2 regions of the Pseudomonas sp. SA195 genome follow, and region 2 is predicted to be linked to the other one. Evidence: riboswitches for the same ligand, from Rfam matches in the RefSeq annotation. Region 2 holds a riboswitch; the other holds the start of a gene.

Region 1 (4,419 bases), 560 kb from region 2:
TCAGCAGACCAATGTTCGGGGTTGCCACACCCAGTTCGCGCAACTCATTCCACAGCTCGAACAGGCGGGCCTGCTCGACGTCAGCGAGAATCATGTTCTGCTCGTGAGAATTACGGACCTCGCCGAAGCTGTAGCGATCGGCCAGGTCGGCAATGGTGTCGAGCTGCTTGTCCGTGACGTCGCCTGGGGCGACGCCGGTGCTCTTGAGCGACAAGGTGACGGCAGCGTAGCCCGGCTTCTTGTGCGCGACCACGTTACGCTGGCGCCAACGAGCGAAGCCCGGGTGCTCGGCGTCGAGCTGGGCGAGAGCGGCGTCCTGGTCGTCAAGCGCCTTGTAGGCGGGGTCGACGAAGAACTTGCTGACGCGGGCCACTTCGGCGTCGGTCAGTGTATTGGGGCCGTCCTTGAGATAGGACCACTCGGCTTCGACACGCTCGGCAAACACCTCGGGCGTCAGCGCCTTGACCAAGATCTTGATCCGCGCCTTGAACTTGTTGTCACGACGGCCATAACGGTTGTACACGCGCAAGATGGCGTCGAGGTACGTCAGCAAGTGCTGCCACGGCAGGAATTCGTTGATGAAGCTGCCGACGATCGGCGTTCGGCCAAGGCCTCCACCGACGGAAACGCGGAAGCCCAGCTCGCCGGCGTCGTTCTGCACCGCTTCCAGGCCAATATCGTGCACCTCGATGGCGGCACGGTCGCTGACGGCACCGTTGACAGCGATCTTGAATTTACGTGGCAGGAAGGCGAACTCAGGGTGAAAGGTCGACCACTGCCGAATGATTTCGCACCAGGGGCGCGGGTCGACAAGCTCGTCGCGCGCGACGCCGGCGAACTGGTCGGTCGTCGTGTTACGAATGCAGTTGCCGCTCGTCTGGATGGCATGCATCTGGACTGTCGCCAGCTCTGCAAGGATATCAGGCACGTCTTCGAGTTCTGGCCAATTGAACTGTACGTTGGTGCGGGTGCTGATATGGGCGTAACCTTTGTCGTAGTTGCGGGCGATCTCCGCCAGCTTGCGCACCTGTGTGGAGGACAGCAGCCCGTATGGCACCGCGATGCGCAGCATGGGCGCATACCGCTGGATATAGAGGCCATTCTGCAAGCGCAGCGGGCGGAATTCCTCACCACCGAGCTCGCCCGCCAGGAAGCGGCGGGTTTGGTCGCGGAACTGACGCACGCGATCCTCGATGATGTGTTGGTCGTACTGGTCGTAAACGTACATGGGGTGTCCTGTTCTCAGGGCTGTTTACAGCTTTCTGCGCGCACGGCCGCGCACCCATTCAGGGAGGGCGGCAAGATACCAGCTAGCAGTTATGCGCAAAAGTGATGTTTGGGAATATGTTTAGAACGAAACGCCGCCATTTTGATATTTCGTAAAGCTGCCTTGAGGGCTGCGCCGGGGTGGTCTTAACTCTTAGCAGCAACGTTGTTCCAGCGCCTCATTCCAATCGATAACAAGGAGCGCAGCCGTGTCCGAACATCATGGCAATGACAGTCGCGCGGACGCCACCGCGATCTTCTTCATCATCCTGCTCGTCGTCGCAACCGCAGTGTTCTGGGTCAGCCATCAGTAACCGTGGGCGTTACAGCGCTACCAGATAGAGCACCAGTTTCACGACGCCGAGCAGCACCAGTACAAATAGCGCAGTGAAGCCGACCCCAAGCAGGATGAATTGGCTCGGCTTGCCGTGATTGAAGTCGCGTACGCGGTTCTTGCCGCTCTGCACGCCCAGCGCGCCGGCCAGCACACTCTGGAGCAATTGTCGCCAGGTCAGCGATTTGGGTTGCTGCTCATCTTTCATAGGTAGGCTCCGCAAGACTGCTGTAGGGGAGTCTAGCCAGACTTGACGGATGGCGCCCAGGACTGCGGCATGCTTGATCTCACCTGGGGCGGCGCGTAAGGTTCGCGCGGTCGGCCGGATGGTGGCCGGCTTCATGGAGTGCGCGGTGCCCGGATCATGGTCTGGGTTGAATGGGAAATCAGTGAAAGCTGATGCTGCCCCCGCAACGGTAGGGTCGACGCGTTCGACTGAGCCCGATACCAGCCCGTACTCCCCAAGGAATTGTCGCGGTGGGCGGCAGCCTCGGAAACCCCTCGTCGGTGTCGGACGTGGGGTTTCTGTCGCCCGCGCGTCCCCGAAACGGGAGTGGGCATGTTTCTATCGATGCGGGTCCTGTGCACCGCCTTGTTGGTCCTGGTGGCACAGCCGCTGTTCGCCGGCCAGATCAACGCCATCATTTCGCAGTACAGCGCCGCGGAGTTTGCCTCGGCCGTGGTGCAGTTCAAGCACCGGGTTCCCGGTGCCGACATCAGCGCCCGCACGCCCGAACAGCTCTCGGAGATGAGCGACGCGGACGTCGCCGACTGGCTCGGCACGGGTGAAAGCCTGCTGGTAGTGGGTGTCTTCGGCACTGAAGTGGATCGCTTACGCCCGCTGATCCAGGCGCACGCGGCAGGCGATCGGATCATCATGCACAGCGACCAGACGCTTGTTGTCATGAGCCGCTTCGATGGCCAGCGGGTGTTCCGCGACCGTGAACATGCGACACGACTGGGTGCGGAAAAGCCGGGGGATGATCTGGTCGGCTGGGTTCGCGAACTCGGCGATGCCAATCCCGATCAGGCCCCATGGATCGAGGCACGCAGTTACTGGCTAGGTGGTGGGAGCGAGAACATCGCCAGGCTGCTCGGCTGGCTCGCCAATCGAGGCCAGCCGGGAACGGTCATGCCGCCCGAGCCTCGTCCTGCGTTGCGCTTCTATCAGGACGGGCAGATTACCGACCCTACCGAACTGGCCTGGCGCGGCGAGACGCTGGTCGCGGTAATCGACCACGGCCGCGCGGACCGCCACGGCGATGCCGATCTCAACGATGCGTTATGCCAGACCCTCCAGCAACGCGACATAGCCTGCGTCAGCCTGTTCGCCACTTGGGGTGAGGGCACGCTTCAGGCCCTGCGCTGGCTCGAGGGTGCCCAGCATCCGCCGCTGGCAGCCGTTGTGGTGCTGCAGGATTTCGTGCTGGGTGGAGGCGAGGGGCGCGAGGAGGCGACCGACCTGCTGAAGCGCCTCGATGTCCCCGTCCTCAAGGCGCTTCGCCTGGCGGATCGAGACGAAGATGGCTGGCAGCTGTCGAGCGATGGTCTCGGGCGCGACAAAGTCCATTACCAGCTCGCCATGCCTGAACTCCAAGGCATCAGCCAACCGATGGTCCTGGCTGCCTGGGCATCGGCTCAGATCGACCCGAATTCCGGCATTCGTTTCGGTTTCAGCCAGCCGCTACCGTCGCGGGTCGAGGCGATTGCGGCTCGGATCCATCGCTGGCAACGGCTGCAGAAAAAATCCAACGAGAACAAGCGCGTCGCGATCATCTATTACAACCACCCACCGGGCCGGCACAACATTGGTGCCGACAACCTGGACGTGCCGCAATCGCTGTTCGCCATCCTTCAGCGGCTCAGGGCTGAGGGCTACAACACCGGGGCGCTACCTGAATCCCCCGAGGCGTTGCTGGCCCTGTTACAGGATCGAGGCGTCAACCTGCCCGAGCAGGGCGACGCCCTGGCGGAGATGGTTGGCAAGGTCGCTGGGCTGGACCGCGAGGCGTACCTGCGCTGGTTCCGCAGTTTGCCCGCCGCGCTTCAAGCAGAAATGGAGCACGGCCCGCTGGGCTATTGGAACGCGCAGATGCGGCGCGCCCTGCAGGGCTCGCACCTCGAAATTGCCCGGCACACGCTGCGCAGTGGTTCGAGCGAGCTGCACCACGTTCTCGATGGTGTCGATCACCCGGCCCGGGCGCGGGCGCTCGACTTGCTGGCGCAGCTCGAGGACTTCTACGAGCAGGCGCTGGCCCAACCGGGCCTGGCCAATTGGGCCGAGGCGGACGCATTGATCGAGGGGCTCGCGGCAACTGGCATCGAAGGGTTACGTGGGTGGGGCGAGGCGCCCGGTCAGGTCATGGTGCAGGACGGCCGGATGATCTTTCCTGGCGTTCAGCTGGGTAACGTCTTCATCGGCCCGCAACCGCCGCGTGGTTGGGAAGTCGACGAAGAATTGCTGCACGCGAACCTCGTCTTCCCGCCGCCTCACCAGTATCTGGGCTTCTATCACTGGTTGCGTGACGGGTTTCGTGCCGATGCGCTGGTGCACTTGGGCCGGCACTCGACCTACGAGTTTTTGCCGCGGCGCCGGGCGGGTTTGAGTGCCGAAGATTATCCGCTGCAGATTGTTGGCGACCTGCCGAGTATCTATCCGTACATCGTCGATGGTGTCGGCGAGGGGATCCAGGCCAAGCGCCGCGGGCTGGCCGTGATGGTCGATCACCTGACGCCACCGCTCGTTGCCACGCCCTTGTATGACGATCTGCTCAAACTGCGGCAACTTATCGAGAGCTTCGAGGCGGGCACCGGCAGTA
Region 2 (4,419 bases):
GTGCTCGACGGTCTGGTGCGTATCTATGATCAGGTTCCGGCTGTCATGGCCAACTACTCGATGGGCGTGCTTTCCGCGGCAATCGATAACGTCCCTCTGACGGCCGCGCTGCTTAAATCGGGTTTGCAAATGGGCGTGGCCGAGTGGATGGTGCTGACCTATGCCGTCGGCGTCGGCGGCTCGCTGCTGGTGATTGGCTCTGCAGCCGGCATCGTGGCGATGAGCAAGGTGCGTGGGCTTACCTTCGGCAGCTATTTGAAGTACTTCGTCTTCCTGTTCATCGCATTCAACGCCGGTTTCGCAGGGGTGTACCTCATGGGGCGCACGATTGCCGGCTGAGCGCGCAATGGCCCGCCGCCGGCAACCGGCAGGCGGTTAGGGCCAATGCAGGTTGAAATGCGAGCCCAGGACGAAGCAGCCGTCCAGCAGGTCCCAGCGCTCGACGCATGCGTGTTTGTTCGGCCCGGCATGCAACTTCAATCGATTGAACGAATTGGGTGAGGTGCCACGCACCCGCGAGGACAGGGTGGTGCCCGCCTGGACCATCCAGATCTCACGCGACAGCGCGGTGTATTGCTTGGACAGCGGCAAGACGTAGGGCAGGTGGATATGCCCGCCCATTACCAGGTCAAGTCCTTCATCGGCCCAGCAATGCAGGGCTGCATCGGCACCGTGCTGCAAGTTGCTCAGATCGCTCAGCACCATGGCGCCGAATGGCTGATGGGCGACCACGATGCGTAGCTTGTCCCGGCTGGTCTGCCTCAGCCGCTCACGCACCGCTCGTACCTGCTGATCGGTGACCAGCCCGTCCTTATGGCGTCTTGGATGCGTGGTATTCAGGCCTATCACCAGCACTTCGCCATTTTCGAAGGTCGGCTCCAGGTCGTCTCCAAAATGCCTGCGGTAATTGCGGTAGGGCGTCAGGAAGCGTGCAAAGAGGTTGTACAGGGGGATGTCGTGATTCCCGGGAATCACTAGCGTCTCGGGAATGCCATGAGCGAGCAGGCGCTCGACGAACGCCTGCGCCGCTGCGAACTGGCTGGCACGGGCGCGTTGCGTGATGTCACCGGAAAAGACCAGAAGGTCCGCCCCGTGCTCGCGTACGTGGCTTTCCAGGGCCTCGACGACACCGGATTGCTCGGTGCCGAAATGGGTGTCGGATATCTGCACGATGGTCGTCATTAGGCTGGCGTCTTCTCGTTGGGATGCCGGGTTCGAAGGCACGTTACCTTATTCGAAGCCAGGATCGCCGAGGCGTTCCGGTAACGTCTCGTGACGAGCTTGCGGCGACGCTTCCGGTTGCGCCGCGCAGGGCCTTGGACTAACCTCCGCGCTGCTTCAGGTGCCCCCTGGCATAAAGCCAGTCGGGTGAAACAGGGAAGCCGGTCCATTCGTAGAAGATTCCGGCGCTGCCCCCGCAACGGTAGGCGAGATTGAGCCGCACAAAGCCACTGTGCTCCAGGCACGGGAAGGCGCGGCTTACAGGACGTTCGTCCACTCGCAAGCCCGGAGACCGGCCTGTCGCAATCCACGGCAGTGCGGCGGGCGCTGATCGGGGTGCGGCTGCTTGCACCTGCGCTCCCTTCGTATCCTCCGTCTGCCCTTATCGACTGTTGTCGTGCGGCGGGCACGACGGAGACCCCACCTTGATCTGCAAGACCCTCACTTCAACCGCGGCGTTCGCGCTGCTCGGCCTGGCTCCCTTTGCGCTCGCGCAGGCTGCGCAAGGCTCACTCGACCTGGATTCGACCGTCGTCACGGCGACGCGCGTCAACACGCCAACGCCAGCGCTGGCGGCAACCACCGTCATCGATCGTGAAGAAATCGAGCGCAGCCAGGCGACGTCGCTGCCTGATCTGCTGCGTCGTGTGCCGGGCTTGTCGTTAGCCAACAACGGCGGGCCAGGCAAGACGACCAACCTGTTCCTGCGCGGCACCAACTCGGACCACACCATCGTGCTGGTCGACGGGGTGAAGGTCGGTGCCGTCAGCAACGGCGCTGCCGCTTACCAGGATTTTCCGGTCGAGCTGATCGAACGTATCGAAGTGGTACGGGGACCGCGCTCGAGCCTCTATGGCTCCGAAGCCATTGGCGGCGTCATTCAGATTTTTACCCGTAAGGGCGAGGTGCACGGCATTCGCCCATTCTTCTCGGCAGGCTACGGCACGCATGACACCGCCACCGGCAGCGCCGGTGTCAGCGGCGGCGATGGCCAGGGCTGGTTCAACCTGGCGGTCAATAGCGAAGATACCGACGGTATTGATGCAACCAACCACAACAGTTTCTCCAACGACCCGGACGCCGATGGCTATCGCAACCTGGCCGGTTCGTTGAATGCCGGCTACCGTTTCGACAACGGGCTGGAGCTGGCTGGCAATGTGCTGCGTGCCAAGATGCACAACGAATATGACGGCGGCGACGATGCGTACATGGACGGCGAGCAGCACGTGGTGGGCGGTAGCGCGCGCTATGCCCCCGTCCAGAACTGGCTGGTCACCCTGCAGGCTGGGCGCAGCCAGGACAAGAGCGACGCGTACAGCGACGGCAGTTTTTCGTCACGGTTCGATTCGCGTCGCGACCAGTTCTCCTGGCAGAACGACATCCAGCTGGCGGAGCGGCACACCCTGACCCTCGGCTACGACTATCTGCAGGACGAGCTCAGTAGTGACTCGAACTATCAGATGAATTCACGACACAACAACGGCGGCTTCGCCCAGTATCTCGGCAGCCATGGGCGCCTGGACTGGCAACTCAACGCGCGCCGGGACGTTAACGAAACCTTCGGTGGGCACAATACCGGCGCGGTCGCATTGGGCTATGCCTTGACTGACGATGTGCGTGGCTATGTCAGCTACGGTACTGCGTTCAAGGCACCGACCTTCACTCAGCTTTACTACCCGGGATTCTTCGGCATGTATGAAGGCAATCCCGACCTGGACCCGGAGGAGTCCGAGAACCTCGAGGTCGGATTGGAAGGTCAGCCAAGCTGGGGTAGCTGGAGCGTCAATCTGTTCCGCAACGAGATCGACAACCTGATCGCCGCCACCGGCCCGAACAATGGCTATATAAACGTCGACGAAGCGCTGATCCACGGCGCCGAGCTTAATGTCGCGAGCGAGTGGCTTGGCTGGTTCTGGAATGCCAACGCGACGCTTCTTGAGGCCGAAAATCGCTCGGATGGCGCCAACAACGGCCGGAACCTGCCGCGTCGGCCACAGCAGCTGTTCAACCTGGAAATGGATCGCGCATTCGATCGCATCAGCGTAGGCGCTACGCTGCATGCCGAAGGCGCACGCTACAACGACGCGGCAAACCAGACCGAGCTGGGCGGTTTCGCTACGGTTGACCTGCGTGCTGAGTACCGCATCGATCAAGAGTGGCGCGTGCAGACGCGGGTCGCGAACCTGTTCGACGCCAACTACCAGACGATTGACGGCTACAACCAGCCTGGCCAAGCGGTCTATTTCACCGTCCGTTATCAGGCCCTCTGATTCGGACTCAACGGCGCACCTCGAAGGAGAACACGCATGATCAAACTGTCCCCACGAGCCCAAATGGCTGTCGGCGTTGCCCTGGTGGCGCTGATGGCGATGACCCGCGGGCAGCATCTTGCCTCGGTCAACTTGCCGAGCGCCTCTTGGGCGGTGTTCTTCCTGGCTGGTGCATTGTTAGCGCCGCGCTGGGTCTTCCCGGGGCTATTCGTCGAGGCTTCGCTGCTGGACCTGGCCTCGATGGGCTGGGAAGTCGCCGGTAGCTATTGCATGTCCCCGTCGTATTGGATGTTGCTGCCGGCCTACGGTGCGCTCTGGTGGGGCGGACGCACCTATGCGCGGTTGCACCAGCCACACTGGCGCAGCCTCGCGGTGTTGGCGGCCTGCATGGCAGCCAGTGCGTTCGTTTGCTATCTGTTCTCCGGCGGTGGCTTCCTGTTCTTCTCCGGCCGTTATGAAGAGCCGTCGTTGGCGCTACTGGTCGAACGTATCGTGCACTACTACCCGCGCAACCTTGGCACCATGGCGGCGTATGTGGGTATGGCGGCGCTGCTGTTCGTCGGGCTGCGGGGCTTTAGCGCTGAGCGCGCTGAGGCTCGGGCATGAGCGAATCGACTGAGCGCGACGCCCGGCACCGCGCACGTATGCAGCGCAAGAAAGCGGTGGTCGACGAAAAAATCGCCGCCGCACAGGACGAATACGGCCTTCTGTTAGTGCACACCGGCAACGGCAAGGGCAAGAGCAGCTCCGCCTTTGGCATGGTCGCTCGTGCGCTCGGCCACGGCATCAAGGTCGGCGTCGTTCAGTTCATCAAGGGTGCGGCCAGCACCGGTGAGGAGAATTTCTTCCGGCGCTTTCCTGACGAGATCCGCTATTACGTAATGGGCGAAGGCTTCACGTGGGAAACTCAGGATCGTCAGCGCGACAT

What was found. A riboswitch is a leader RNA that binds a small molecule or an ion and turns the genes downstream of it on or off. The one in region 2 is predicted to bind cobalamin.
Region 1: it holds a riboswitch for cobalamin, as region 2 does, so the genes downstream of both, M1D78_RS09745 (cobaltochelatase subunit CobN) here and btuB (TonB-dependent vitamin B12 receptor) in region 2, are expected to answer to the same signal.

The regions. Positions count from the first base shown of each region.
Region 1 is NZ_CP096392.1:2,093,622-2,098,040, forward strand. It holds gene M1D78_RS09735 (nitrite/sulfite reductase) at 1-1,228, opposite strand, end outside; gene M1D78_RS09740 (DUF2970 domain-containing protein) at 1,590-1,808, opposite strand; cobalamin riboswitch at 1,934-2,070, shown strand; gene M1D78_RS09745 (cobaltochelatase subunit CobN) at 2,160-4,419, shown strand, end outside.
Region 2 is NZ_CP096392.1:1,536,049-1,540,467, forward strand. It holds gene nhaD (sodium:proton antiporter NhaD) at 1-339, shown strand, start outside; gene M1D78_RS07095 (metallophosphoesterase family protein) at 376-1,182, opposite strand; cobalamin riboswitch at 1,324-1,536, shown strand; gene btuB (TonB-dependent vitamin B12 receptor) at 1,650-3,491, shown strand; gene M1D78_RS07105 (hypothetical protein) at 3,528-4,097, shown strand; gene cobO (cob(I)yrinic acid a,c-diamide adenosyltransferase) at 4,094-4,419, shown strand, end outside.